Regions from separate parts of the Vibrio atlanticus genome, predicted to be linked through region 2. Evidence: predicted binding sites of a transcription regulator. Region 2 holds the regulator's gene; each other region holds the start of a gene.
What was found. The regulator PurR, encoded in region 2, represses purine synthesis genes. The targets are predictions, from matches to a motif close to TNANGNAAACGTTTNCNTNA.
Positions count from the first base shown of each region.

Region 1 (10,452 bases), 1.4 Mb from region 2:
CATTGCTTTCGCCAAAACTCATTTGAGACATGTACTGCGCACTCTTACGCATCGCCTTTTGAATCGTCTCATTCGACGCGACATCAGTTTGGCCAGTCGCACGTATCAATACTTGCTCCATGCCAGTATTTCTTGCCACTTGTTCTGGTTGTTTGTCTTCAGCGTTAATCGCAACTTCAGCACTAAAGATATCTACTTGAGTTAAGGCATAACTCGGAGAGGCTAATAGTCCCATCAACAACAATGCTATGTAGCGCATATTGATCCTAATATTCAAAGCTTGTGCCTTGATGATAAGCAACTATGGATTGAGGGGCAAGGTCGTTAGCACCCACTGTGTTTAATAACCACAAAATATCACCTGACCATGATAAATCGTTCACTTGTAAACTGAATTTTTCTTATTTTGATAGAGATAAACATAACTAATATAAATAAATTTGATCTATCTGACATAGCAACCGATTGCCAAGTGATAGAATCCCGCGAATTTTATTTTTCGCTTTTCATATAACGACCATTTTTAAGGACATAACATGAAAAATGCTCTGCAAGGTGCGCAAATGCTATTTGTCGCTTTTGGTGCACTTGTACTGGTGCCCCTGCTGACAGGCCTTGACCCCAACGTAGCGCTCTTTGGTGCAGGTATCGGTACCCTTTTATTCCAACTTATTACACGCCGTTCAGTACCTATTTTCCTTGCGTCTTCTTTTGCATTCATCGCACCTATCATGTTTGGCATTCAAACTTGGGGTGTAGGTGCAACCATGGGCGGCCTTATGGCGGCAGGTGTTGTGTATGTATTAATGGGTGCCTTAATTAAGGTACGTGGTGTAGCCTTTATCCACAAACTGCTTCCACCAGTCGTAGTTGGCCCTGTAATCATGGTGATCGGCTTAGGTCTTGCGCCTGTTGCGGTAAACATGGCGCTAGGTAAAACAGGCGATGGGGCGGTTCAACTTATTGATGCAGACGCAGCATTATGGATTTCATCGATATCACTACTTGTGACGATTGTCATCAGTGTTTTCTCGAAAGGCTTTCTTAAGCTGCTGCCGATCTTCGGCGGTATTGTTGCGGGTTATGTGACGAGCTTAGTATACGGCGTCGTTGATTTTACCCCTGTCGCTCAGGCTGCTTGGTTAGCTCTACCTAACTTCACAGCGCCAGAGTTCAACATCAACGCTATCTTCTTTATGGTATTTGTAGCAATTGCACCTGCTGTTGAACACGTAGGCGACATGCTTGCTATTTCGAATGTAACCGGTAAAGACTACCTTAAGAAGCCAGGTTTACACCGCACAATTACTGGTGACGGTGTGGCAACGATTGCTGCTTCTATGCTGGGCGCGCCACCAAACACAACGTACAGTGAAGTTACGGGAGCTGTAATGTTAACTAAAGCATTCAACCCTGTGATCATGACTTGGGCTGCAGTAACAGCGATTGTTCTAGCATTAGTAGGTAAGCTAGGCGCTCTATTACAAACAATCCCAGTTCCTGTGATGGGCGGCATCATGATTCTACTGTTTGGTTCAATCGCAACGGTAGGCTTGAATACCCTAATTCAGAACAAAGTAGACCTACACAAATCACGCAACCTTGTGATTGTCGGCATTACTTTGGTCTTCGGCATTGGCGGCATGGCATTTGGTATCGGCGACTTTAGCCTGCAAGGCGTAAGCTTATGCGGTATCGTTGCTATTCTACTGAACCTAGTCCTTCCTGAAGAGCTAGGCGACAACACCGTAGTAGACAAAGCCCAAATCGACTAACTGCAAGTCAACAAACTGTAGAGGCTTGTGATCCTCAATGAAGAGCATCACAAGCTAGCAAGATCAAAAAAGGGAGAGCATCGAATGCTCTCCCTTTTTATTAATACGGCTAATTCAGCGAGTTAAGAAACGGTTTAGCGTAACTTAAGCTGAAACCGAATTACTTAGTACCGAAGATCTTATCACCAGCATCACCAAGACCAGGAACAATGTAGCCCTTATCGTTTAGCTTCTCATCGATTGCAGCAGTGTAAAGCTCAACATCTGGGTGCGCTTTTTCTAGTGCAGCGATACCTTCAGGGGCAGCAACAAGTACCAGTACTTTAAATACTTTACAGCCTTGCTCTTTTAGAAGGTCAAGAGTTGCAATCATAGAACCGCCAGTTGCTAACATTGGATCAACCACTAGAGCAATACGCTCATCAATGTTAGATGCTAGCTTGTTGAAGTATGGTACAGGCTCTAATGTTTCTTCGTCACGGTAGATACCCACGACACTGATTCGAGCACTTGGCATATGCTCTAAAACACCATCCATCATGCCTAGACCTGCACGTAGGATTGGCACTACTGTTACCTTTTTACCTTTAATTTGGTCAACTTCTACTGGGCCGTTCCAACCATCAATAGTTACACGTTCAGTTTCAAAGTCTGATGTCGCTTCGTATGTTAGAAGGCTACCCACTTCTGTCGCTAGCTCACGAAAACGCTTAGTACTAATGTCACCTTCACGCATCAGGCCAATTTTATGTTTTACTAGCGGGTGTTTCACTTCAACAACTTTCATTTCCAACTCCGGCAATATTTAAACAAACCTGTAGATTATACACGAACTGTGGGGTTATTTCAGAATCTTTATTCTAATAAAAAAAACCACGCAAACGTTTGCTCTTCGTAATCAAGCCCTGTTAGAATAGCGCCGTTTTCACATCCAACTTAAGTTCGAGGACTATCCCGTGAGTGGTAATACTTCTTCTCTAAGCTACAAAGACGCTGGTGTTGATATCGATGCAGGTAATGCACTAGTAGACCGTATTAAAGGTGCTGTTAAACGCACTCGTCGCCCTGAAGTAATGGGCGGTATTGGTGGCTTTGGCGCCCTATGTGAACTTCCAACGAAATACAAAGAGCCGGTACTTGTTTCAGGTACTGATGGTGTTGGTACTAAACTTCGCCTTGCTTTGGATCTGAAAAAACACGACACCATTGGTATCGACCTAGTGGCAATGTGTGTGAACGACTTAATCGTTCAAGGTGGTGAGCCGCTATTCTTCCTAGACTACTACGCAACAGGTAAGCTAGATGTAGATACAGCAGCAGATGTTGTTTCTGGTATTGCTGAAGGCTGTGTTCAAGCAGGTTGCGCACTGATCGGCGGTGAAACTGCTGAAATGCCAGGTATGTACGAAGGCGACGACTACGATGTAGCCGGCTTCTGTGTTGGTGTTGTAGAAAAAGCTGACATCATCGACGGTACTAAAGTAGCTGCAGGCGACGCACTTATCGCTGTTGGCTCAAGTGGTCCACACTCAAATGGTTACTCTTTGATTCGTAAAGTTCTAGAAGTTTCTGGTGCTGATAAGAGTGAAGAGCTAGAAGGTCGCACTATCGGTGAACACCTACTAGAACCGACTAAGATTTACATCAAATCGGCACTTAAGATGATTGCAGAGCATGACATTCATGCTATCTCGCACATCACAGGTGGTGGTTTCTGGGAAAACATCCCACGCGTACTTCCTGAAGGTACTAAAGCAGTGATTGATGGCAAGAGCTGGGAATGGCCTGCTATCTTCAACTGGCTACAAGAGAAAGGTAACGTGGAGACATTTGAAATGTACCGCACTTTCAACTGTGGTGTAGGCCTAGTTGTTGCTCTACCTAAAGATCAAGCAGACGCAGCTGTTGAACTGCTGAAAGCCGAAGGCGAAAACGCTTGGGTTATCGGTGAGATCGCAAACGCTGAAGCTGGCGAAGAGCAAGTTGAAATCAAATAAGTGATACATTCGCTTATTTAGTTAATAGATGAGGACCTAATGGTCCTCATTTTGCTATTTAGCCCGCAGAAAACCTTAGTTTATGTAGGTAAATTGTAAGCACCCCTGTTAATCAATCGTATGACCCACTCTATGAAAAACAATCTCTCAAATAAAACCAGTATCTCTAGTAAAAACATCGTTGTGTTAGTTTCAGGAAGCGGAAGTAACTTGCAAGCAATTTTGGACGCCTGCGATAGCAATATGATTGATGCTTCAGTTAAAGCTGTCTTCTCAAACAAAGCAGAGGCTTTTGGTCTAGAGAGAGCAAAATCAGCAGGTGTTGACGCACATTCTGTGAACCCAAAAAACTATGGTTCACGTGAAGAGTTCGATCATGAATTGATGATTCAGATCGATACTTACCAACCCGATTTAATCGTACTTGCGGGATACATGCGTATCTTGAGTTCAGAATTTGTTCGTCACTATGCCGGTAAAATGGTCAACATCCACCCTTCCCTGTTACCTAAATACCCAGGCCTACACACCCACCAGCGTGCCATTGATGCACAAGACAAAGAGCACGGTACAAGCGTCCACTTTGTTACCGAAGAACTTGATGGTGGCCCTGTAATCTTGCAAGCCAAGGTGCCGGTATTTGAAGATGATGATGCTGACATGTTAGCAAGCCGAGTACTGACTCAAGAGCACTGTATTTACCCTATGGTTTGTAAATGGTTTGCTGAAGATCGTTTATCGATGGTAAACGGGAAGGCTGTCTTAGACGGTGAAACATTAGGTACACACGGTTACGCAGAAGAGTAATTCGTTAAAACTAAACCAAATAAAAAACAAAAAGGCCGCTTACTGATTCATTAGTTCAGTAAGCGGCCTTTCTTTTATGCGTTTCAAATTAATACTATTCGGAATACTTAGCTCAATGGCTCAGTCGGCGCTTGGCTTGCCACCTTTTTAGGTGCGTAAGCAACATCTTCCAACGCTTTATGATTATTGCCGATCAGCTCACCAAAATGAAACAGCGCGTATTCACCCGGCTTCATTCTAAACCACTCTTCATTGTCTGTTAGAGGCTGAGTTGCAACGACGGTTACCACATCATTGGGCGTAGTTTCTTCTTGGAAGTTAATCTCAACATCTTCATCAATCAGGCTCGCGTTACCAAAAGGAGCGCGTCTTGTTATCCAATATAAATGGTTCGTACAATAGTTCATCACGTACTCACCGTCACTGAGCAACATATTGAAAACACCTTTCTCTCGTAACTGGTCACAGCACTCAGCGACAAAGCGAAACATACCTTCCATATCTTGAGGAGGTTCAGGAAAACGGTCTTCAAGTTGTTTCAACAACCAGCAGAAAGAGAGTTCGCTGTCCGTCTCACCGACAGGTCTGAATCGACCACTAATCAGATCATCATAATCCGTTAGTTGACCATTGTGAGCAAAAGTCCAGTATCGTCCCCAAAGCTCACGAGTGAAAGGGTGAGTATTTTCTAGATTAACGCCACCGCGATTAGCTTGACGGATATGACTGACAACAGCTTGGCTCTTAATTGGGTAGTTTTGAACCAGCTCAGCGATCTTAGATTCACAACTAGGATTAGGGTCTTTAAATGTACGAAAACCCTTTCCCTCATAGAAAGTAATACCCCAGCCATCACGATGTGGACCAGTGTTGCCTCCACGTTGCATAAGGCCAGTAAAGCTAAAACAAATATCAGTTGGCACATTCGCGCTCATACCGAGCAATTCACACATGGTTTAATCTACTCCCTATTTAAACCAATGGAGCCACAAACCTAGGCTCCAAATATCTGTAAAACTATTATTCCATTTCTTTTTCAACAAGCTGAATCACAATGTGGATGATCTTAATGTGAATCTCTTGGATGCGATCAGCGTAGCCAAAGTGTGGGACTCGGATTTCGATATCAGCACAACCTGCCATTTTACCGCCATCTTTACCGGTCAGCGCAATGGTTTTCATCCCTTTAGCTTGAGCAGCTTCAATCGCTTTTAGGATGTTGCCAGAGTTACCTGAAGTCGATAAACCAAACAACACATCGCCTTTACGACCCACGGCTTCTACATAACGAGAAAATACGTGGTCGTAGCCAAAGTCGTTACTCACGCAAGACAGGTGACTCGGATCTGAAATCGCAATACCAGCAAAGCCTGGACGATTTTCACGGTATCGGCCTGTTAGCTCTTCCGCGAAATGCATTGCATCACAGTGTGAACCACCGTTACCACAAGAAAGCACTTTGCCCTCTTGCTTGAATGAATCTGCAATCATTTTTGCAGCAGCTTCAATTTGAGCAATGTTATGGTCATCACTCAAGAACTTGTTCAGAACGTCAGCAGCTTCGTTCAATTCACTTTTGATTAGGTCTTGGTACATTTGGCTTATCTCTTATGTTTTTTGACGCAACTTAAAGTGCGTGAAATGAGAATTGAGGGTTTTCCCCTCTTTATCACTGAGTTTACCCACAAACATGAAATAGTGTCGACACTTAAGCCCAAAGATTGCCACCTTAATTAACCTCTCACTGTCGATCCGTCCAAATATTCACCACCAACCTCTCACAATTAGAACTTTAACTCTATTGAGATCACTTTTTATTCACTTTGGAGTTTTACAAATATTTAATATTCCGTTTACACTTGACTGGTTAGACCTCTTACCTAAACTTAATAACAATAAGTGATCTCTGAAAAGGAAATCGATCATGAACATATTGCTCTCCCTACTCGGCATCTCAGCCATCTTAGGCGTCTGTCTTTACCATAGAGTTAGTCTGGTCCGTGCATTAATTGTGTTAACCGGCGCAATGGTAGCATTAACCCTGTTTGGCAGCGTGGCAGTCACTGGTTGGCTTTGTTATCTATTGGCCATAGCGATCTTTGCTGTACCAGCAATTCGCCAGACCCTCATTAGTCAAAAAGCACTTTCTTTGTTTAAGAAGGTTCTACCAGCAATGTCTCAGACGGAAAAAGAGGCATTAGAAGCAGGCACTGTATGGTGGGAAGCAGAGCTGTTCAAAGGCAAGCCTGAGTGGAAGAAGCTTCAAAACATTGCGGATCCAAAACTTTCTGAGGCGGAACAAGCGTTTTTAGATGGCCCAGTAAATACAGTATGTGAGATGGTCAACGATTATCAAGTGACACATGAACTTGCCGATTTGCCACCAGAAGTTTGGCAGTACCTGAAAGACCATAAATTCTTCGCCATGATCATCAAGAAAAAATACGGCGGTTTAGAATTCTCAGCTTACGCTCAGTCTTTAGTTCTACAGAAACTAACGGGTGTTTCGAGCGTATTATCCTCAACCGTTGGCGTACCTAACTCACTAGGTCCTGGTGAGCTATTGCAGCACTACGGTACAGAAGATCAAAGAAACCATTACCTGCCACGCCTAGCTGAAGGTAAAGAGATCCCTTGTTTCGCACTGACCAGTCCAGAAGCCGGCTCTGATGCTGGCTCAATCCCAGATTACGGCGTGGTGTGTAAAGGTCAATGGCAAGGCGAAGAAGTATTGGGCATGCGCCTAACTTGGAACAAACGTTACATCACTCTAGCGCCTGTCGCGACCGTTTTAGGCTTAGCCTTTAAACTGAGAGACCCAGAAGGTCTGCTTGGTGACAAACAAGATCTTGGCATCACCTGTGCTCTTATCCCTACCGATTTAAAAGGCGTAGAGATTGGTAACCGCCACTTCCCACTCAACGTGCCTTTCCAAAATGGTCCGACTCAAGGTGATGACATCTTCGTGCCTATCGATTTCATCATCGGCGGCCAGAAAATGGCAGGACAAGGCTGGCGTATGTTGGTTGAATGTCTGTCGGTTGGTCGTGGTATCACACTGCCTTCAAACTCAACCGGTGGTATTAAATCTGCAGCATTAGCAACTGGTGCTTACGCTCGTATTCGTCGTCAATTCAAACAACCCATTGGTCGCATGGAAGGGGTTGAAGAGCCACTGGCACGTCTAGCAGGTAACGCCTATGTAATGGATGCAGCAAGTAACCTGACGGTTGCGGGTATCGATCTTGGTGAAAAGCCTTCGGTTATCTCAGCAATCGTGAAGTACCACTGTACTCACCGTGGCCAACGCAGCATCATCGATGCGATGGATATCGTCGGCGGTAAAGGCATTTGCTTAGGCCCATCGAACTTCCTCGCTCGTGGTTATCAAGGCTCACCAATTGCAATTACGGTTGAAGGCGCAAACATCCTGACTCGTTCAATGATCATCTATGGTCAAGGCGCGATTCGCTGCCACCCTTATGTTCTGAACGAAATGGAAGCGGCTTATTCGGAAAGCAGCGATGCACTTGATAAGTTTGATTCAGCATTAGCAGGACACGTTAGCTTTACTATGAGTAACCTAGTCCGCAGCTTGTGGTTTGGTTTAACCGACGGTCGTGGTTCAGATGCTCCAACACCATCCAATAAAACGGATAAGCAGACACAGCGTTACTACCAACAGCTGAACCGCTACAGTGCTAACCTAGCGCTACTGTCTGATATTTCAATGGCTGTATTAGGCGGTTCACTGAAACGCAGAGAGCGCCTGTCAGCAAGACTGGGGGATATCCTGAGTCAACTCTACCTAGGTTCAGCAACACTTAAGCGCTTTGAAAGCGAAGGTAGCCATGCTGAAGATCTCCCATTAGTCCATTGGGGTATGCAAGACAGCTTGCGTCAAACTGAAGTCGCGATTGATGAGTTCTTGGCGAACTTCCCTAACCCTGTGATTGGTCGACTACTTCGCGTTGTGTTAATGCCATTTGGTCGTATCCGTCGTGCACCAAACGACAAACTGGATAGCCAAGTCGCGCACATCCTACAAACACCAAGCGAAACACGCTCTCGTATCGGCCGTGGCCAATACTTGGAAGCAACGGAATACAACCCTGTAGGCAAGATTGAAAAAGCGCTAGAAGTGATTCTTCAAGCTGAACCTCTGTTTGATAAGGTTTGTAAAGAAACACATCAAAAACGTGCTTTCTTACGACTCGACCTTGTCGCTCAGCTGGGACTTGAGAAAGGTATCTTAACGCAAGAAGAAGCAAATCTTCTGATTAGCGCTGAGGAACATAGACTGTACACAATTAACGTTGATGACTTCTCACCAGAGGAGCTTGCAGCAAAGACTCAGTACCCAGAACAATCGATTGATAACGTCGCTTAAGGTCAGAGACAGAAACAAAAACGGGACTCCTATGAGTCCCGTTTTTTTATTCATCACTTCATTGTCACAAATTTTAATGCTTACTCTCGAGGCTTGCTCTATCTAAGTTTAGTCTCTCGAGGTTTGTTGTCCCGAGGTTTACTCACTCAAGACAACAACCTCAAGACAACTCTAGGAATGCAGACGAGTTACTTAGGTGCCTTGAGCTGCATCTCGGGTAACGCTCTCTTCTTCGCTGTGATTTTACATATTACAAACCAAATCAGTAAGCCCAATAAAATCGCAGCCACATTACCTACCGCTATAATCATTATGCTGCGCTGCCTGTCATCTTCTCTTTTTTGAAGAATCATTAATTTTTCAGCAATACGTTTCTGCTCAGCAAGAGCTTCCTCTTGAAGACGTCGAGATTCTGCTAGGTCTATCTCTTGAACAACGCTGTACGACTGCTCGGTAATCGGGAAGATCAGTGGACGCTGGCTTGACGCATCGGTGGCATAAACCATCCCCGACCAAGTGTAAATTCCCAAATCATCATTATAAGGCAACGTTAAAGACACTTTCATCGCATCAGCTTCGGCTTGGCCTTGCTTATACATCACATACCCATCAGGGGCTTTATACTCAACGTGAGCTGCTAACGAGCTCGGTGCAATCATACCTGGCTCGCCAGATGCCACGACGGTATGAGATAAGCCTTCTTTGCGAGACTGAATGAAGGTGGTGGTGATTGGCGTTGGGTAAACCAAGACCTCTTGCTCTTGCGCTCGCAGGAACACACCATTACCAGAAGTAATTCGAGCTCGATATTTACCAGGCTCAATGTCCATTGGCAACGATACCGTGAATACACCATCTCCAGCTTTTTCGTCAAGATCAACGCCATCATCGGCAAATTCCCCCATGACAACCGGAATTGGCCGCGCTTCTCTCACTAAGGACTCTTCGTTTTCGACGAACTTAGTGAATGTTACTTTAAGCTTCACACGGTCAAGAAAGTCACGCAGCACAAGCGGCTTGCCATCGGATGTCAAACGAGCGGTAAATTTAATGTGTTCGGTTTGGTACAACTTGTCTGGAAATTCATTGGCGTCTAAAACCAGATGAGATAAAAGTTTGATATTATTTTTAGGTGAGACTTTACCTACCGCTTGCCAGGGACCCGGCATCGGATTGTCGATAGAGATAATATCCATTGACGATTCTTGGTACCAACGGACATTATCAGCATGACGCAAAGCGTGATACTTCTTGCCATCAGGACGAACCAAGACGACGGGTTTAGAATTATCGGCTCGATAGATTACAAAAGTAACTTGCTCGATGCTGGGATCAACTCGAAAGCGATTATCCAATAAACTCATTACAGATTCTGTTGCTGCGTGTAAGCCAAAGCTCAAGAGCAATAAACAACCGGTAGCCAATACCCTTAACATACTTTCTCCCTACTGACGCCAGAGGCAGCTTCCGCTTTTCTCGACGA
Region 1 covers NZ_AP025460.1:2,610,174-2,620,625, forward strand. The annotation lists gene OCV30_RS11590 (DUF2066 domain-containing protein) at 1-259, opposite strand, end outside; gene OCV30_RS11595 (uracil-xanthine permease family protein) at 537-1,775, shown strand; gene upp (uracil phosphoribosyltransferase) at 1,936-2,562, opposite strand; gene purM (phosphoribosylformylglycinamidine cyclo-ligase) at 2,732-3,772, shown strand; gene purN (phosphoribosylglycinamide formyltransferase) at 3,905-4,579, shown strand; gene OCV30_RS11615 (class II glutamine amidotransferase) at 4,687-5,532, opposite strand; gene lpcA (D-sedoheptulose 7-phosphate isomerase) at 5,600-6,175, opposite strand; gene fadE (acyl-CoA dehydrogenase FadE) at 6,504-8,969, shown strand; gene OCV30_RS11630 (TIGR03503 family protein) at 9,158-10,405, opposite strand; gene dnaQ (DNA polymerase III subunit epsilon) at 10,415-10,452, opposite strand, start outside.
Region 1: a site for PurR is predicted at 2,649-2,668, ahead of purM (phosphoribosylformylglycinamidine cyclo-ligase). Genes of this name have one in related genera too.

Region 2 (10,452 bases):
GTGTACCATTGATCGCGCCTTCTAGCGCCCATAACAGTTCAATACTGACAGAAGACGCGTGCGATTCTTTGATGGCGTTAAATGCGTTTACAGAGCCAGATTCATATAAACGTTCTACAGAATCGATCCCTGCCTTTTTCAACATCCGCTCGGTGGCGAGTCGAAGGTTAGGCAGATCTTTGAGTCGAGTTGGTTTAGCAGAAGATTGTTCAGCTTTCTCTTCTTTAGCAAAACCTAAAGACGTAGTCGCAAGCTGCAAGATTTTCTCTTGGTCTTGCCATAAGCCTTCAGGTAAAGCGAAATATTTAGTAACGACAGGAAAACCACGTTTTTTGTAGACGTACGGTTGAAATCCTTGTTGTTCGAATTGTTGCGTTGTGCATTTGTCAGCTCGTATATGCAACTGGTCATTCACAACCAGGGCAAACATAGTGTCATCAGCAAAAAGCCCGAATCCACCAAACATTGAGCGTGACTTAATTTTTCCTAGGGGCTCAAATAATTTCATTGAGTCCTTTAGTATCGGTTTATCCATGTTATTTATCTCGGTGTATTTGAACTACGCCACCAAATAAGCAGGTCCGAGAGATTAGCAAAATGTTGCAATTAAATTGTCAATAGGCTGTAAATTACTAAAGTATTAGTAGTTACTGCATTTTGCCATCGGTAACCCCGCTACCATACCAACGAGTGGTTTAGGCCGGAAGCTTTGCGTCCCACTTTTTCAAGTGGTTTGCCCTGTGCGTGACTGGGTTATTAGAATAAAGTTTTTGTTGAATTAGGCTCACACTTCTTATTTCAAAATGTGATGTTGCTTCAATTAATGATCTTTGAATTATGCATGCAAGTGCACTTTGTTTGTTGAAAAAAAAAACGCACCTAAAGGTGCGCTTGATTAAACTAAACTCATTACATCAATTAATTTAACGTTTTAACTGTACTTCGCTCAACAATTTCAGGGTGCATTTCGAAGACGCGTTTCTCGTGGTCTTTGTCTTTTATACGCTCTAGTAGTATTTCGAATGCATTTTTACCAACACGGCGCTTAGGTTGGTGAACCGTCGTTAACGGTGGAGAGAAGTATTCAGCCAATTCTATGTTGTCGTAACCGATCACTGAGATATCTTCAGGAATACGAATGCCTTTTTCTTGTAATCGACTCATCAGTCCTAATGCCATCGTGTCGTTAAAACAGAATACTGCGGTAGGACGATCTTTCATCTCAATGATTTGGTCAGCAGCAATCACAGCTGTGTCACATTCAAAGTTGCCTTCGATGATCATATTTTCATCGGCAGTAATCTTCGCTTCATTGAGTGCGCGCTTGTAACCTGAGATGCGTTCAACACACGCTGCTTTGTCTAAGTGGCCACTTAAACATGCAATCTTGGAGTGACCGCGCTCAATGAGGTATTTGGTTGCTAGGTAGCCACCTTCTTCAGAGTTATCGATGATCTTATCAGCCTGAGAGCTTTCAGGGCCCCAGTCCATGATAACTTTAGGGATGTCTGCGTGACGGTCTAACATCTCTCTTAGTTCTTCAGTCAGGTCAGAACACATAACTAAGATGCCATCTACACGTTTCTCTGCAAGCATTCGAATGTAGTCACGTTGCTTTTCGTAGATACCGCCCGTATTGCACAAGATCAAAGTGTAACCTTGACGGTAGCAGTAGCTCTCAACACCATCGATAACTTCAGAGAAGAATAGGTTAGTTGATTGAGTCACTAGCATACCGATGGTGCGTGTTGTATTGCACTTCAAACTACGAGCAACGGCACTTGGCGCATAGTTCAGTTCGTCTACGGCTTTGTTTACTTTTTCTTGAGTCGCTTCAGCAACAAAGCGAGTTTTGTTGATTACGTGAGAAACGGTTGTTGTTGATACGCCGGCTAAGCGTGCGACATCTTTTATAGTGGCCATGTTTTTATCCTATTAGAAGCTACTTTCCCAAAGTACGGAATGAAGTAGCCGTTAAGCTACCTAACTAAGAGCTTAAATTTGTAGGGCTCTTTGGGTACTAAAGTGCTAAAAAACAAAAAACCGCTATTGAGCGGCTTGTCTTAACACCGAAATGCTCTGAACTTCAATAAGTGTAGCATTTCGTGAATGTTTCATATTTTATCGTTTGCGGTCACAATTTTAGACTGACTAGAAATTACTCGCAATAAAATTCACCCAGAAATCCGGGTGAATGGTCACAATTCTATTGAATTTATTTATCGAGTCGTCAAAAAAAGCTTATTCGCCCGCTAGGTATTGAGTGTCTAATTTACAGAATGCCAATAGCAGAGATGAGACTGAAGCGTAGAAACCGAATGTGTCAATGTCATGACATTTAACGTTGAACTTTGGTACCCAAGTAAGCAGTTGCTGTTCGATAAATTGCTGTTGAACAGCGAAGGATTTCTCTAGTTCTTCTTCAAGTTCAGTTTCGTTCGAACGAATGATTAGATTACCTAGGAAATCGAGTTCGATAGCAATGTGGTCAGCTGGCTCTTTTAGGTCTTGGTTAACCACTAAGTTGTGTTTAGCCATGATCTCTTCCATATCTTTTGCTGGCTTATCGTTCAAAAGGCCAGTCTGGCCGATATACATAGAAGCGTAAGGAAGTGCGCCATGTTTATCAGTCTTTAAGAATAAGTCACAGAAGTCAGCAGACAATTCTAATTGAGCATCTTCACGTGTTTGTAGACGGTTTAGCGCATCCACTAAGCTATCAATCGCCGGCTTTAGTGTTTCATTTTCACCTAAACCAGTTAGGAAAGAACGAATTTCAACAGAGTGGTAGTGATCGAGTTCTTCTTGAGTGAGCTCTTTAGCGAACAAGCTTGATAGCCACCAGTATATTTCTGCTCGTTGTTCGTTGAATGCTTTCGTATCTTTCATTTCTTAGATCCTGATTTAGTCTTGTGGTGTGTGTATACCTAGCATCGTCGAGTGATTTGGGTATAGGCACACCAAGGCTGAATAACAAGGTTATTTGCGAAACGCAAAGTTACTCGTTAGTAGTAATGCCTATATTGAATTGCGATGGGAGACAAATAGCAAGGTTTAAGATTGTCTTGTATCAAAAAAAAATCATGTTTCTGGCTTTTATCTTCTGTAGTACTAGAATTGTTACGAGTTATGAATAGAATGGTCACTGAAACTATTAAATAAGAAAAGTGGTGTAGATGAGCTATCACGTATTAGTCGTAGAAGATGATGTGGTAACCCGCAGTAAACTGGTTGGATATTTCCAGAACGAAGGTTACACAGTGAGCGAAGCTGAAAGCGGGGCTCAAATGAGAAAAATGTTAGAAGAAAATAACGTTGACCTCATTATGTTAGACATCAACTTGCCAGGCGAAGATGGATTGATGCTAACTCGCGAATTACGCAGTCAATCAGACATTGGAATAATTTTAGTTACTGGACGCACGGATAGCATTGACAAGATCGTTGGCCTTGAAATGGGCGCAGACGATTACGTTACTAAACCCTTCGAACTTCGCGAGTTGTTGGTTCGAGTTAAAAACCTCTTGTGGCGTATTTCGGCTGCTCGTAAAACTGCAGCGGTTGCGGTAGAACAAACAGAAGACGAATCTGTGGTTCGTTTTGGTGAATGGACGTTTGATATACCTCGCCGTGCGTTAAGCAAGAACAGCGAGCCGGTGAAATTGACCAAAGCTGAATATGAACTATTGGTTGCACTCTCTTCTTACCCTAACCAAGTATTAAGCCGTGAACGTATTTTGAATATGATCAGCCATCGAGTAGACGCGCCGAATGACCGCACTATCGACGTGTTAATCCGTCGTATGCGTGCAAAAATGGAGTTTGACCCTAAGAACCCACAAATTTTTGTGACGGTTCACGGTGAAGGTTACATGTTTGCTGGTGACTAATTTTCCGTGGAAAGCTGGTTTCAGTAACGATACTTGAACGTAAAAAAACCGAGACATCAATGATGCCTCGGTTTTTTTGTTACTGAACTTTTTAATTGTTTATTATCGGAGTACTGCTCTCGACAGGGTCATTACTTGTGTCTAGCCAATCTCGCAAGCTTTGCCAAACCAATCCCATCGTCTCATGCCAATAGCGCTCAGTCTGCTCGAGATAGATAGCCTTAGGCATATACTTATTCCATGGTTCAACAATGCCTTCTTGTGCAAGGTAGTTGGTTGGTGCTGGTAATGGTTTCATGCCCGCGGCATTGAATTCATTAAGGGCGCGAGTCATATGGCTAGCTGATGTCACGAGCACCATTTTCTTATTCTTAACAAATGCAGCGGCTTGGCGAGCTTCTTCCCACGTATCTTTCGCAGTTTCAAGCAGAATGATATCGGGTTTTGCCACGCCGAGTGCTAGCGCTACTTTAGCCATCATTTTTGCGTTGCTCACCTCAGTGCCTGCGCCATAACCAGACAAAATGAGTTTAGCTCCAGGGTAAAGACGTAAGATACGAATCCCTTCACTTAAGCGCATCAGACCGGTGCGGCTAAGTTCTGATGTTGGTGGGATTTGGTCATCAACAACGTGACCACTTCCAAGAACCATAATGTAATCGACGGTATCATCGATAGGTAAAAAAGCGGTGTGTTGCCTTTCCATTGGCATTAAAAGTTGACTAGAAACAGGCTGGAAAGCGATTAGGAAAATACCACAGAGGGCTGAAAGGGTAATTAGGCAACCTGTCTTCCTTTTTGCAGTAAACATCACTAGGGCTAAACCCAGAAAAGCGAGAATTAACATTGCTGGCAGTGGCATCAGTAACGAAGACACTACTTTTTTCAGCTCAAACATATCCGAATAGTCCGAAAAAACATCACTTAGTAGTAAAAAGAGACATCGCCTCTTTATTCCTGAAATTCCTGTGACAGAATAGCAGGCACGATAGGACATAATAACTCAAGTAGCCGTGACTGAAGACCGTAATTTCGACGATATTGCCCACAAATTTGCAAAAAACATATACGGCTCTGACAAAGGAGAGATCCGTCAGTGCATCGTATGGGAAGATTTAGAACAAGCTTTGAGCAAGTTTGAGCAATCCGCTTCGCCGTTGCATGTGCTTGATGCCGGTGGTGGACTTGCACAGATGTCACAAAAAATTGCGACACTAGGCCACAACGTTTCTTTGTGCGACCTCTCTTCTGAAATGTTGAAGCTCGCAGAAGAAAGTATCAGCGAAGCGGGTTTGCTCGATCAATATCGATTTATTCATTCACCGGTACAAAAAGTGGCAGAGCATCTCGAAGAGAAAGTCGATTTTGTGATGTTTCATGCCGTAATGGAATGGTTAGCAGACCCTAAACAGGCACTTGATTTATTGTTGGAACAAGTAAAACCCGGTGGTATTGCCTCGATAATGTTTTACAACCACCATGGTTTAGTCCTGAAAAATGTGATTTGTGGCAACATTCCTCATGTATTGAATGGGATGCCACATCGAAAAAGGTTTAAGCTGCAACCACAAAAAGGCTTGAAGCCTGAAGAGGTTTATCAATGGATAGAAGACGCTGGTCTAGATATCTGTGGTAAATCAGGTATTCGCTCTTTCAGTGACTACATAGGTAATATGGAGTACATGGGCGATTACCAATTTGAAGATGTGTTGGAACTAGAGAAACAGCTATGTCGCCAAGAGCCATATCTGTCGCTAGGCCGTTATATTCACGTTTGGGCTCAAAAACCTGCGCAATAACAGCGGTGAATGTGGTAAAAGAAGCCACAACATGCGCTATGCCATCGTAAGAAGCCGCGTCATAAAGAAATAGGCGTCATATCTAATACGTTCGATATGACGAACAACAGTAACAGGAACCACAATGAGTGAAATGACTCAAACTGCCGAAGAGCAGCCAATTGATGAGTTGGTGGGCTGGGTCAAGCAGCATGATTTTTCATTAAACTTGCCACCAGAGCGCTTAGCATTTTTGATTGCTATCGCCGTACTAAGCAATGAAAGGTTCGATGAAGAGTTGGGCGAGGGTGAACTGCACGATGCATTCACTATTGTCACTCGACTGTTTGAAGATACTGGCGAAGCGTCTGCGTTTCGTGCCAACAACGCTATCAATGAGTTGGTTAAACAGAAGTTGATCAGCCGCTTTACCAGCGAAATCACAGATGGTGCAAGCATTTATCGCTTATCGCCATTGGCGATTGGTATCTCAGATTATTACTTACGTCACCGCCAGTTTTCTAAATTAAAACTGTCTATCCAGCTTTCTATGGTTGCCGATGAAATGGCAAAAGCCATTGAAGCCGCCCAGAAAGGTGGAACTCCAGGGCATTGGAGAAAGAATGTTTACGGCGTGCTCAAGTATTCTGTTGGCGAAATTTTTGATCAGATCGATCTCAACCAGCGGGTTATGGATGAACAGCAACAAACCGTCAAGCAGCAAATTGCGGATCTGTTAAATAAAGATTGGCGAGAAGCAATCAACAACTGTGAGTCTTTGCTATCAGAAACCTCAGCCACGCTAAAAGAGTTGCAAGACACCTTGCAAGCGGCGGGTGATGAACTGCAAACCCAGATTCTTGATATTCAAGAAATTGTTTATGGTGACGATGAGCTCGAGTTCGTTGGCGAAACCCTATTTGGTTTGCAAATGAAGCTAGACCGAATCACTAGTTGGGGCCAACAAGCGATTGATTTGTGGATCGGCTACGATCGCCACGTGCATAAATTTATCCGTACCGCGATCGATATGGATAAAAACCGTGCCTTTAGCCAACGCTTGCGTCAGTCAGTCACTGACTACTTTGATGCGCCTTGGTTATTGACCTACGCAGACGCAGAAAAACTCACGGATCTTCGCGATGAAGCACTTGTGCTCCGTGATGACGAAGTGATGGGGCAAGCCCCAATCGACGTAGAATACGAAGAATTTGAGCAAGTGAACGATCTACTTTCAGAACGAATCGCAGATATGTTGAAAGCTCACAAACAGCAAGGTGCGCCAATTGATCTTGGCCTTGTGCTGCGTGATTACCTCGCAGCGCACCCTCGCACACACCATTTTGATTTAGCCAGAATTGTTGTCGACCAAGCCGTTCGCTTAGGTTACTCAGAGTCTGACTATCAGGCTATTCAGCCAGATTGGCAGGCAATCAACGATTTCGGTGCAAAGGTACAAGCAAATGTCATTAACAAGTACTGATGATTACATGCCAGAGAAACTGGTAAAAGCGATAGCGAACCCATTGTTTCCTGCGCTAGATAGCATGTTGCGTTCAGGCAAGCATGTTTCAACAGAAGACCTCGATAACCATGCGTTGCTTTCTGATTTTGAAGTTGAGCTTCAGCATTTTTATCAACGCTACAATACGGAACTGGTAAAAGCGCCTGAAGGTTTCTTCTATCTGCGCCCGCGTTCTACGTCTTTAATTGGTCGTAGTGTGTTGTCTGAGCTCGACATGCTGGTTGGCAAAGTATTGTGTTTCTTATACCTAAGCCCAGAGCGTTTGGCTCATGAAGGCATCTTCACCAATCAAGAGTTATTTGATGAACTGATGTCGTTAGCGGATGAGAAAAAACTCATGAAGCTAGCAACCAACCGTGCGTCTGGTTCTGACTTAGACAAAGAAAAGCTGTTTGAAAAAGTACGTACTTCTTTACGCCGTTTACGTCGTATCGGCATGCTGATCGTAATTGGTGAAACAGGTAAATTCCGTATCAGCGAAGCGGTGTTCCGTTTTGGTGCGGACGTTCGTGTTGGCGATGATATGAAAGAAGCACAATTACGTCTTATTCGTGATGGCGAAGCTGTTGTTCATACTCAAGAGCCTAACCAAGGTAGCTTGTTGAATGAAGAACAAGCAGAAGCCGTATCAGAAATAGATTTAGACGTAGACGAAAACGGTCAACAAGATATTTTTAACGATCAAGCCGGCTTTGACCTTGAGTCAAACGATGGCGAACAAACAAAAGTAGAAGGTGAAGCATGATTGAAAGAGGTAAGTATCAATCATTAACCATGATCAACTGGAACGGCTTCTTTGCGCGTACTTTTGATATCGATGGATTGGTTACAACGCTTTCTGGCGGTAACGGTGCGGGTAAGTCGACCACAATGGCGGCATTCATCACTGCACTTATTCCTGACCAAAGCCTTCTGCATTTCCGTAACACAACGGAAGCGGGTAGCTCACAGTCATCACGCGATAAAGGCCTTTACGGTAAGCTTCAGCCGGGTGCATGTTATGCCGCGCTAGATGTTGTGAACTCTCGTAATCAACGCCTATTGTTTGCAGTAAAACTGCAGCAAGTTGCGGGTCGTGATAAGAAGGTCGACATCAAACCGTTTGTAATCCAAGGCCTTCCAAGCCATGTGAAGCCAACGGATGTATTGATTCAGAACGTTTCAAACAGCCACGCTCGTGTGTGTCAACTGAACGACGTGAAAGCAGCGGTAGCGCAATATGAAGGGGCGTACTTTAAAGCTTTCTCTTCGATTGTTGATTACCACTCACAGATGTTTGAGTACGGTGTTGTTCCTAAGAAACTGCGTAACAGCAGTGACCGTTCTAAGTTCTACCGTTTGATTGAAGCATCACTTTACGGCGGTATCTCAAGTGCGATTACACGTTCTCTGCGTGATTACCTTCTACCGCAAAATGGCGGTGTGAAGAAAGCATTCCAAGATATGGAATCAGCACTGCGCGAAAACCGCATGACGCTAGAAGCGATCAAAACGACTCAGTCGGATCGTGACCTGTTCAAGCACTTGATCACTGAATCTACGAACTACGTGGCAGCAGATTACATGCGCCATGCCAACGATCGTCGTAACAAGCTTGATCAAACCATGAAGTTCCGTGGTGAACTGTTTGGTTCTCGCGAAACCTTGCTTGATCAAAACAACTTGTTGAACCGCGTTCAAGAAGAGCTTGAGTTGTTGGTCGATCAAGAATCGGCACTAGAGCAAGACTATCAAGCGGCGTCGGATCATCTTCAATTGGTTCAAACTGCACTTCGTCAGCAAGAGAAAATTGCTCGCTATAGCGAAGATCTAGAAGAGCTTAATGAGCGTCTAGAAGAGCAGATGATGGTGGTTGAAGAAGCTCAAGAACGAGTACTTCTTGCTGAAGAACAGGCAACCATTACTGAAGAAGAAGTGGATAGCCTGAAAACTCAGCTTGCTGACTACCAACAAGCGTTGGATGTTCAGCAGACTCGTGCACTTCAATACCAACAAGCAGTTCAAGCGTTAGAAAAAACCAAGCAGTTGCTGGGTGACGACTCTATTACCGCAGAAAGCGCATTAACTTTGGTTTCTGAGCTAAAAGCACAAGAAGAATCAAGCACTCAAACGCTACTGTCGACTAAACATAAGCTAGACATGTCTTCTGCTGCCTCTGCACAATTCGACAAAGCGCTGTCTCTTGTTAAAAGCATTGTTGGTGATGTTGAGCGTAAAGATGCCTCTCACAGCGCTAAACAAGCGTTAGAGAAAGGCCGTAACGCAAAACACGTTGTTGAAAACGAACAGCAGTGGCGTGCACAGCACCGCGATATGGCTCGTGATGTAGCACAGCAGCGTCAAGCAAAAGAGCTTGCGACTGAATACCAAAAGCAACACAACATCTCGCTGACTGATGAAGCGGTTTTCGATGAAGAACGTGAACGCCATGCAATGCAGATCGAGTCTCTTGAGTATGCTCAAGAAGAGCTGCGTGAAGCGAAGAGTGAGCAACGTCGTGTGCAACAAAACCAAGACCAAGAGATTCAAAAACTTGAGTCCATTGCTCCAGCGTGGATCACGGCGAACGATGCACTTGAAGCCCTAAGAGATCAAACAGAAGCTGAGCTAGAAGATAGCCAAGCAGTAATGACTCAAATGCAGCAAGTGCTTGAAGACGAGAAATCTCAAGCGGTAGCAAAAGATCAGTTGGCTACGCGCCGAGCTGAACTTGAGCAAGAGATTGAACGCTTAGCTTCTCCAGGTGGTTCTAACGATCCTCGCCTGAAAGGTCTAGCGGATACGCTTGGTGGCGTGCTGCTTTCTGAGATCTACGATGACATCACGATTGGCGATGCGCCGTACTTCAGTGCGATGTACGGCCCGGCTCGTCACGCAATTGTGGTTTCGGACCTTGATGGCATTAAAGAGAAGCTGGTGGATCTTGATGATTGTCCAGAAGATCTTTACATCCTAGAAGGTGATGTAGATGCGTTTGATGACAGCTCATTCAATGCCGATGAGCTTGAAGGTGCGGTGTGTGTTCAACTGAACGATCGTCAAATGCGTTACTCTCGCTTCCCTGAGATTCCACTGTTTGGTCGTGCAGCTCGTGAACAACGCCTTGAGAAACTGCGTGAAGAGCGTGATGTAGTCGTTGAAAACCACGCCAAAGCAGCGTTTGACTCTCAAAAACTGAATCGTCTATACCAAGCATTCAACAGTTTTGTTGCGAAGCACCTGCACGTTGCGTTCAACGCAGATCCAGAACAAGCACTGG
Region 2 covers NZ_AP025460.1:1,256,760-1,267,211, forward strand. The annotation lists gene OCV30_RS05760 (TfoX/Sxy family DNA transformation protein) at 1-535, opposite strand, end outside; cyclic di-GMP riboswitch class I at 663-748, opposite strand; gene purR (HTH-type transcriptional repressor PurR) at 919-1,923, opposite strand; gene torD (molecular chaperone TorD) at 2,242-2,889, opposite strand; gene torR (two-component system response regulator TorR) at 3,177-3,890, shown strand; gene elyC (envelope biogenesis factor ElyC) at 3,982-4,788, opposite strand; gene cmoM (tRNA uridine 5-oxyacetic acid(34) methyltransferase CmoM) at 4,904-5,689, shown strand; gene mukF (chromosome partition protein MukF) at 5,814-7,151, shown strand; gene mukE (chromosome partition protein MukE) at 7,132-7,938, shown strand; gene mukB (chromosome partition protein MukB) at 7,935-10,452, shown strand, end outside.

Region 3 (10,452 bases), 1.3 Mb from region 2:
GATCAGGTGAAGCTCTCAACCACATTTTATCCAGCGCCTAGTGCTGCGGGGCAGTTTGCTAATATCTTGGGTTCATTAGATGGCAGCCAATATAGTGCAAAGAATCAAGTGGTCGTTATTAATAAAGGCTCACAGGACAATCTTCGCCAAGGCTCTATGTTTACGCTCAGTGAAAGCGGCGCTGTGGTGTTTGGTAAGCAAGGTGAATACAGCTACAAAGAGTCTGCGGCGAGCGATAAGGTGCAGCTGCCAAGTACCTCACTTGGTAGTTTGATGGTCATTCGTCCTTATGAGTATTTTAGCTTGGCGTTGATCACTCAGAGTTCAAAACCGGTTAGTAATGATATTCTGGCGGTATCGCCTTTGGATCTGGCTTTGAAGGAAGAAGCTAAGGGCACCGAGTGAATGAGCAACAACTGAGTGCTTGGTTAACTCTAAGTTTTGTTCCGCAATTAGGTGGCAAGCGCCTTTCTCGACTGCTGAGTATTGATTCCCCTTTGAATATTGTTGGTTACTCAAGTCAGCAACTGCAAGCGCTTGGTTTGTCTGCCAAGCAAATTGCCTATCTAAGAGATCAAGCCCCAAGAGAAGTGGAGGCTTGCCTAGAGTGGCAAGCAAGACAACCCAACCATCACATCATTACCCCGAATTGCTCGCATTATCCCAAACTACTGAATGAGACCGCCTCCGCGCCGAGCGTGCTTTTCGTTAAAGGTCACGTTGAAAAACTGATTGAGCCTCAAATCGCAATGGTCGGCAGTCGTAATGCCAGCATCGAAGGGCTGCAGACAGCGAAGTCCTTCGCCAAAGAGTTCGTCCAAAACGGTTTGATTGTCACCAGTGGCTTAGCGTTGGGCATTGACGGTTACGCTCATGATGGTGCTCTAGATAAAGGAGGAGAGACTTTCGCGGTTTTAGGTTCAGGTTTGGATTCCATTTACCCAGCGCGGCACAGAAAATTAGCCGATAGAATCTGTGAAAATGGGGCGCTGATTTCAGAGTTTCGCCCAAACGCAAAACCACGACCTGAACATTTCCCTCGGCGTAACCGTATTATAAGTGGGTTATCGCTCGGAACCTTGGTCGTTGAAGCGGCTGAGAAGAGTGGCTCTTTGATTACAGCTCGCTATGCCATGGAGCAAGGCCGAGAGGTGTTTGCGCTTCCTGGCTCTATTCATAACCCAACCAGCCGCGGAGGTAATAGCTTAATCAAAGCTGGAGCATGCTTGGTACAGAGTGCACAAGATGTTCTGATCGAAATAAAGAGTCTGTTAGACTGGTCTATAGATCAGCAGCCTAGCTTGTTCGAACCTACGCCCAGTATGGGGGAAAATGAACAATTGCCATTTCCACAGCTGTTAGCTAACGTAGGATTAGAGGCGACACCCGTTGATATTTTGGCACAGAGAACCCATATACCTGTGCATGAGGTCATGATGCAGCTTTTAGAGCTTGAGCTCTCAGGGCATGTTGTTGCAGTTTCCGGTGGCTATATTCGAAAGGGGAGAGGCTAAGCTATGATGATGGACATACTGATGTACTTGTTTGAAACCTACATCCATAGCGATTCTGAATTGCAGGTGGATCAAGATGAGCTGGAAGATGAACTTCTTCGAGCAGGGTTTCACCAAGATGATATTTATAAGGCCCTCCATTGGTTAGAAGATCTTGCTGCATTGCAAGATACCGAGAACCAAGCGGCGATTAGTGTGTGTTCCAATACCTCGATGCGTATTTATACCAGTCGAGAGATTTCACGTATTAATATGGAGTGTCGAGGTTTCTTACTGTTCCTTGAACAGATCAACGTACTCACGACAGAGATTCGTGAAATGGTGATTGATCGTGTGATGGGACTTGAGACCAACGAATTTGAATTGGATGATCTGAAATGGATTATCTTAATGGTGCTATTTAATGTACCGGGTAATGAAAGTGCTTACACGCAAATGGAAGAGCTGTTGTACACCAAAGAGCAAGGTATCTTGCATTAATACAGGCTTGTCATGAGTAGTAAGATTGATAATCAGCTTTTTTCAGCACATGAACATGCACTAGAGCATGAACCATGTCCACAGTGTGGTGGAGAGCTTCAGCTTCGCCATGGCAAGCACGGCCCATTTTTAGGCTGTAAGCAGTATCCGAGCTGTGATTACATCAAGCCGTTGCATCAAAACGATGGACACGTGGTGAAAGAGCTGGGTGTGCCGTGTCCTAAATGCCAAAACGAATTGGTATTAAGGCAAGGCCGCTTTGGGATGTTCATTGGTTGTAGTAGCTACCCAACATGTAATCACATCGAATCTTTGGACCAACCAAAAGAACAAGCTGAAGAGCAGCCACTTGTTGCTTGTCCGGAGTGTGGCAGAGGCCATTTGGTTGAGCGTAAATCTCGCTATGGCAAAACCTTCTATGCTTGTGATAACTACCCTAAGTGTAAGTTCGCAGTTAACCAACCACCAGTTATCGGTCGTTGTGAAGAGTGCCAGTTCCCATTGTTACTTGAGAAGAAAACAGCCAGTGGCGCTAAGAAGCAATGTGCAGACCGCAAGTGTCACCACATTCAATCTCAATAACCTGATGTTATAGACAAAAAAACGGCGCTCACTGAGCGCCATTTTTATATCAAATCCACAATGTAGGTTTACTTCATCTGCTCAGCAAACTCATGCACAGCAGGATAGGCTTGTTTGTCGAGAATGTCTGCCAGTGAGCATAACGCTCTTTGCAGCTCTGCGTTGTAGTCAGCGCTCACGTTAATGTGGCCCATCTTACGACCTGCACGCTTCTCTTTGCCATACCAATGAACATGACAGCCACCTTGAGCCAGAATAGCCTCAGGTAGGGTATCTTCACCAAGAATGTTGATCATTGCGGTTGGGCGAATCAGTTTAGTACTGCCTAGCGGCATACCACATACAGCACGTAGGTGGTTCTCAAACTGACAAGTTTCAGCGCCTTGCTGTGTCCAGTGGCCAGAGTTATGAACGCGTGGTGCGATCTCATTAACAAGCAGTGAACCTTGAACATCAAAGAACTCAAGTGCTAGCACACCAACGTAATCTAAGCGCTCAGCAATGGCTGTGAACATGTTTTTCGCTTGCTCTTGCAGTTCAATGTCATCAATCGCTGTAGATAAGCTCAACACGCCGTCGGTGTGAACATTTTCAGCCAGTGGGTACACTTGGATCTCGCCATTGGCGCCACGAGCACCAACCAGTGATACTTCGCGGTCAAACGGAACGAACTCTTCAGCCACAATCGCTTGGTTGTCTGTTGCTGCAATGCACTCAGCCATTTCTGTCCAAGTTGACTCAACATTATCTAATGTCTTTAAGCGCCACTGGCCTTTGCCATCGTAGCCGCCAAGTGTGCTCTTCAAGACCATTGGCAAGCCTACGTGAGCAATCGCAGCGTCAAAGTCTTCGCGAGAGTTAATCACGTAGTACTTAGCATTTTTCACGTTTGCTTCGTCTAACAGGGCTTTTTCAAGACGACGGTCACCGCCGGCTTTGATTGCTTCTGTTGTCGGTAAGAACTTACCGCTGCGCTCACACACCTCAAGAACATCATGAGGGATATGTTCGAACTCGGCAGTGATGACGTCCGCATGCTCAATCGCATTGTCTAAGCCGTTGCCTAGAATCGCTTGCGTTAATGGATGAACAATATTTTTGCTGCCAACATCAAAAGCAGAAATTTCAATATTCAGCGGTGCCCCAGCTAGGGACATCATGCGAGCAAGTTGGCCCGCGCCTAACACAAGAACATGCATGGGAATTAGTCCTCTGCAGGGTTTGGATTAGCAAGAACCGTTTCTGTTTGCTCAGAGCGGAACGCTTCTACTTTTGCCATTACTTTTTCATTGTGAGTACCAATGATTTGAGCTGCTAGGATACCAGCGTTAGCGGCACCAGCTTCACCGATAGCCAAAGTACCTACCGCAATGCCTTTTGGCATTTGTACGATAGAAAGCAGTGAGTCCATGCCTTTCAGTGCTTTAGACTGAACAGGAACACCTAAAACAGGTACGCTTGTGAAAGCTGCAGCCATGCCCGGAAGATGCGCAGCACCGCCAGCACCAGCAATAATCACTTTAATACCGCGCTCTTTCGCACTGGTTGCGTAGTCAGCAAGCAACTGAGGTGTGCGGTGAGCAGAAACCACTTTTGTTTCGTACGCCACGCCAAACTGATCCAACATTTCTGCAGCTAGCTTCATTGTTGGCCAATCAGATTTAGAACCCATGATAATACCGACAGTCATCTCAAACTCCTTCAGGTACGATTTAATTAGTGATTAGATATTTTGCGCGCATTATACGGGTAAAATTGCTTAAGGAAAACGTTTGCGTCAGTCTAAGTTGTTAATTGATACATTTTATAAACAAATAGCTTTAGTCACAGTGAATGATAATTTGTACACTTAGTGAGTTCGATAACAGAATTAATGAGGCAACCCTTGGATAACTTTCAACATACTTTGCAGGCATTACAACAAGGTGAAGTCATTGCTTACCCGACAGAAGGCGTTTTTGGGGTCGGTTGTGATCCCGATAATCCACAAGCCATTAAGAAATTGCTCGATTTAAAACAGCGGCCGATGGAGAAAGGGTTGATCCTAATTGCTGCGAGTTACGAGCAGTTGCTGCCCTATATTGACGAAAGCCAGTTGACGGAAGCACAGTTAGCGACCGTAAAAGCAACATGGCCGGGGCCTGTGACTTGGATAATGCCAACCAGCAGTAAAGTAACTGACTGGGTCAGTGGCCAATTTGAATCCATCGCGGTGCGAGTGACTGATCACCCTTTGGTTCAAAGAATGTGTAATGAATTCGGTAAGCCGTTAACCTCGACCAGTGCTAACCTGACAGGTGAACCGCCTTGTATGACGACTGAAGAAGTTCAACAGCAACTGGGTCAACATTTGGTGGCTATTCTCGAAGGTCAAACGGGTGGTCGTGAGAAGCCAAGCGAAATTAGAGATGCAAAAACGTCGAAAATATTAAGACAGGGTTAAACCCTGCAAAGGAAGATAGATGTCAGCAATTGATAAAGAAGCAGTAAAACAGTTTTTACTGAGCCTACAAGATTCGATTTGCCAACAGCTTGAGCAAGCTGATGGCACAGCACTGTTTGAAGAAGATGCTTGGGAGCGTGAACCTGGCGAACGCCTTGGTGGCGGTGGTCGAACTCGCGTGATGACCAACGGTGCGGTCTTTGAGCAAGGTGGTGTTAACTTTTCTCACGTTGCAGGTAAGGCAATGCCAGCTTCAGCAACCGCTCACCGCCCTGAATTAGCCGGACGTAAGTTTGAAGCTATGGGCGTTTCATTAGTAATCCACCCTAAAAACCCATACATCCCAACCTCACACGCGAACGTTCGATTCTTTATTGCGGAAAAAGAAGGTGAAGACCCAATTTGGTGGTTTGGTGGTGGTTTTGATTTAACACCATTCTATCCTTTTGATGAAGATTGCCAGTCTTGGCATCAAACCGCTAAAGATCTGTGCGCACCATTTGGTGAGGACGTTTACCAAGAACATAAAGAGTGGTGTGATAAATACTTCTATCTGCCTCACCGAGACGAAACACGCGGTGTTGGTGGTCTGTTCTTTGATGATCTGAATGAGTGGGGTTTCGATAAGAGCTTTGCTTATATGCAGGCTGTCGGTGAAGGCTTTGCAGCCGCCTATCTACCAATTGTAGAACGACGCAAACAGACGTCTTACGGTGAGCGCGAGCGTGACTTCCAACTTTATCGTCGTGGTCGCTATGTTGAATTTAACCTAGTTTACGACCGTGGCACCCTGTTTGGTCTGCAAAGTGGTGGTCGCACAGAGTCTATATTGATGTCTATGCCGCCGTTGGCTCGTTGGGAATACCGCTACGAACCACAAGCGGGTTCACCAGAAGCTCTTCTTTATAGTGACTACCTCAAACCTCGAGTTTGGTAGTTCTTCCTTCCTTATAGGGATAGTGATAGGGTCATCTATATAGATGACCCTTTTTATTATTTCTGTTAGGTAAGGATATGACACAGCAAGTAGATCGTTATGCCGTTTTCGGTAATCCTATTGGGCAAAGCAAATCGCCATTCATTCATACATTATTTGCTCGCCAAACCAGCCAACAACTTACCTATACAGCACTCCAGCCAGAACAAGGTGAATTCATCATTGCTGCTCAAGCTTTTTTTAGTGAAGGTGGTAGAGGGTGTAATGTCACAGCGCCATTTAAAGAAGATGCTTATCAGTTCGCTAATCGCCTGACTGAAAGAGCTGAACTAGCAGGTGCCGTAAATACCCTTAAGAAATTAGATGACGGAGAAATCATTGGTGATAACACCGATGGTGAGGGTTTAGTTCAAGACCTTCTTCAACATCAAGTTATGCTCGAAGGGGCTCGCGTTCTTCTGCTTGGCGCTGGTGGTGCTGCTCGAGGAGTAATTCAACCTCTTCTCGACCAAAAGCCACACCAGTTGGTAGTCGCTAATCGAACCAGTTCAAAGGCTGAACTTCTGGCCGAGATGTTTTCTTCACATGGAAACATCAAAGGAATGGGGTTAAGCGATGTTAATGAAGGGTTTGATGTCATTATTAACTCGACCTCGTCTGGCCTAAGTGGTCAGCTTCCTGAAGTTTCTGAGATTATCTTCAATTCTAATAGTGCCGTTTATGACATGGTTTACGGATCGGGCAACACGGTATTCAATCAGTGGGCATTAGATAATGGTGTTCACGCTGCTTATGATGGTTTAGGCATGCTAGTGGGGCAGGCTGCAGAGAGCTTTATGCTATGGCGTGGCCTTCGTCCGGGAACAAAACAGATTTTAAGAGAACTACGTAAAAACCTAGAGATGTAATGAGGTATTTATAAAAAATGAATCAATCAATTCTATTTCCTGATATCCAAGATTGGGATGAAGAAAGTCAATCAATCATCTTCCCAGCACAGCAGTCTGGCGCACTGATTGAGTGTGTTATGTCTATTGAAGAACTGTCTCGATTGGCAGGTAAAGATATAGAAGAAGGCGATCAAGCTTTAGTTATCTTTTCAGAGTTACGTTTTGATATTGAAGAGCTAGCTGAAGGGTTAATAGAAGAAGAGGAGTATGACTCCTCTAATCGGATTCAGATCAAAGTGCTTTAGACTGGCAACACAGAATCTAAATAGTCGTTTTTATTCTGAACATAGTTGTCAGCTGACTTCTGTAAAAAGGCACGCTCTTTATCATTTAATGGGCGTGCTTGTTTTACTGGGCTTCCTACATAGAGATAACCGCTTTCAAGTACCTTATTAGGCGGAACCAAGCTACCAGCGCCAATCATCACATCTTCTTTAATAACCACGCCATCAAGCACGATAGCTCCCATACCAACAAGTACACGATCTTCAATGGTGCAGCCATGCAGCATTACTTTATGACCGATAGTGACATCATTGCCTATTAGTAGAGGATAACCCTCAGGGTTTTCTGCATTCTTATGGGTGACGTGCAAAACGCTGCCGTCTTGGATATTTGTTCTATCTCCAATATGAATGTGGTTCACATCTCCTCGAGCTGCAACTAAAGGCCACACACTAGAGTCGTCACCGATTTTGATATCACCAACCAGTACAGAACTTGTATCTATATAGACACCTTGTCCAATCTGAGGGGATATTCCTTTATAACTGCGTTTTGAACTCATAAATCCTCCTTTATATAGGCACATTAAGCCCTTAATTAAGGGGAATACTAGTGAAAATGGGGTGTTTTGAACAAAAAACGCTCGAACAATCAAGAAAGTAAGAAAAACTTCAAAAAGGGCTTGCCAGTGTGATCGAAATCTCTATAATGCCACCTCGCTGACACGGGATGGCTTCGAAGCTTAGGTTTCAAAAGCGAAAACGAATCAGCAGGTCAAATTAGCCAAGCTAAGCGCTTGAAAAAAGTTTTGAAAATAGTGGTTGACACTAAAACTTAAATCGCTAAAATGGCCGTCCGGTTTGAGCGAAGCTCAAAAAGGAAAAGCTCTTTAACAATTTAAACCTATCAATCTGTGTGGGCACTCGTTGATGAATATCAAAACGTTTTATCGTTAGATAAAACAGATTCTTCGGAATCAAAATTGATTTCAATGAACTGAGTGACCAATACGTTTAACTACTTGTAGTTATTCGGCACAGTCAATTCATTACCATTCTGTTGGAATGGTAATAGCTTTAGAATTACATGTTCATCAATCTTTTTCGAAAGAGCGAATGAATATTAGTTTTGAAGTCAGTATTCGTTGAGTCACAAAATCTTAAATTGAAGAGTTTGATCATGGCTCAGATTGAACGCTGGCGGCAGGCCTAACACATGCAAGTCGAGCGGAAACGACACTAACAATCCTTCGGGTGCGTTAATGGGCGTCGAGCGGCGGACGGGTGAGTAATGCCTAGGAAATTGCCTTGATGTGGGGGATAACCATTGGAAACGATGGCTAATACCGCATAATGCCTACGGGCCAAAGAGGGGGACCTTCGGGCCTCTCGCGTCAAGATATGCCTAGGTGGGATTAGCTAGTTGGTGAGGTAATGGCTCACCAAGGCGACGATCCCTAGCTGGTCTGAGAGGATGATCAGCCACACTGGAACTGAGACACGGTCCAGACTCCTACGGGAGGCAGCAGTGGGGAATATTGCACAATGGGCGAAAGCCTGATGCAGCCATGCCGCGTGTATGAAGAAGGCCTTCGGGTTGTAAAGTACTTTCAGTTGTGAGGAAGGGTGTGTAGTTAATAGCTGCACATCTTGACGTTAGCAACAGAAGAAGCACCGGCTAACTCCGTGCCAGCAGCCGCGGTAATACGGAGGGTGCGAGCGTTAATCGGAATTACTGGGCGTAAAGCGCATGCAGGTGGTTCATTAAGTCAGATGTGAAAGCCCGGGGCTCAACCTCGGAACTGCATTTGAAACTGGTGAACTAGAGTGCTGTAGAGGGGGGTAGAATTTCAGGTGTAGCGGTGAAATGCGTAGAGATCTGAAGGAATACCAGTGGCGAAGGCGGCCCCCTGGACAGACACTGACACTCAGATGCGAAAGCGTGGGGAGCAAACAGGATTAGATACCCTGGTAGTCCACGCCGTAAACGATGTCTACTTGGAGGTTGTGGCCTTGAGCCGTGGCTTTCGGAGCTAACGCGTTAAGTAGACCGCCTGGGGAGTACGGTCGCAAGATTAAAACTCAAATGAATTGACGGGGGCCCGCACAAGCGGTGGAGCATGTGGTTTAATTCGATGCAACGCGAAGAACCTTACCTACTCTTGACATCCAGAGAAGCCAGCGGAGACGCAGGTGTGCCTTCGGGAGCTCTGAGACAGGTGCTGCATGGCTGTCGTCAGCTCGTGTTGTGAAATGTTGGGTTAAGTCCCGCAACGAGCGCAACCCTTATCCTTGTTTGCCAGCGAGTAATGTCGGGAACTCCAGGGAGACTGCCGGTGATAAACCGGAGGAAGGTGGGGACGACGTCAAGTCATCATGGCCCTTACGAGTAGGGCTACACACGTGCTACAATGGCGCATACAGAGGGCAGCAAGCTAGCGATAGTGAGCGAATCCCAAAAAGTGCGTCGTAGTCCGGATTGGAGTCTGCAACTCGACTCCATGAAGTCGGAATCGCTAGTAATCGTGAATCAGAATGTCACGGTGAATACGTTCCCGGGCCTTGTACACACCGCCCGTCACACCATGGGAGTGGGCTGCAAAAGAAGTGGGTAGTTTAACCTTTCGAGGAGGACGCTCACCACTTTGTGGTTCATGACTGGGGTGAAGTCGTAACAAGGTAGCCCTAGGGGAACCTGGGGCTGGATCACCTCCTTATACGAAGATACTTACGATGAGTGTCCACACAGATTGATTAGGTTTAGAAAAGCAAAGAGATGAAGAACTCCCAAGTTCTTCGAAGTTTGTTTCTACTTTTAAAGTAGAGATGAATTGCAGTGTCCCGTTCGTCTAGAGGCCTAGGACACCGCCCTTTCACGGCGGTAACAGGGGTTCGACTCCCCTACGGGATACCATTGGGTCGTTAGCTCAGTTGGTAGAGCAGTTGACTTTTAATCAATTGGTCGCAGGTTCGAATCCTGCACGACCCACCATTCTTTCTCCGCGAAGGAATTAAAACTATCGTGGGCGATTAGCTCAGTTGGGAGAGCACCTGCCTTACAAGCAGGGGGTCACTGGTTCGAGCCCGGTATCGCCCACCATTCTCTAAATATTCTTGGTTATAGTCATATCCAAACCACTTCTTTTGTCGTTGGTTGGTGTGTTTGACCCTGAGAGTCTTTAGAAAATGTGAATTTTAGAACACTGGTTCTTAAAGTCTCATGCTCTTTAACAATTTGGAAAGCTGACTGATTGATTTACTTACGAGTAATTCAATCAAATTTAAAAGTTCTCAATGTTTATCTTTCATTAGGTAAACACAA
Region 3 covers NZ_AP025460.1:3,412,803-3,423,254, reverse strand. The annotation lists gene OCV30_RS15470 (LysM peptidoglycan-binding domain-containing protein) at 1-405, shown strand, start outside; gene dprA (DNA-processing protein DprA) at 402-1,514, shown strand; gene OCV30_RS15460 (DUF494 family protein) at 1,518-1,994, shown strand; gene OCV30_RS15455 (DNA topoisomerase family protein) at 2,007-2,576, shown strand; gene OCV30_RS15450 (5-(carboxyamino)imidazole ribonucleotide synthase) at 2,645-3,775, opposite strand; gene purE (5-(carboxyamino)imidazole ribonucleotide mutase) at 3,781-4,266, opposite strand; gene tsaC (L-threonylcarbamoyladenylate synthase type 1 TsaC) at 4,462-5,019, shown strand; gene hemF (oxygen-dependent coproporphyrinogen oxidase) at 5,039-5,956, shown strand; gene aroE (shikimate dehydrogenase) at 6,034-6,864, shown strand; gene OCV30_RS15425 (DUF1488 family protein) at 6,882-7,151, shown strand; gene OCV30_RS15420 (gamma carbonic anhydrase family protein) at 7,148-7,693, opposite strand; rRNA gene OCV30_RS15415 (16S ribosomal RNA) at 8,293-9,847, shown strand; tRNA gene OCV30_RS15410 (tRNA-Glu) at 9,969-10,044, shown strand; tRNA gene OCV30_RS15405 (tRNA-Lys) at 10,047-10,122, shown strand; tRNA gene OCV30_RS15400 (tRNA-Val) at 10,155-10,230, shown strand.
Region 3: a site for PurR is predicted at 4,337-4,356, ahead of purE (5-(carboxyamino)imidazole ribonucleotide mutase). Genes of this name have one in related genera too.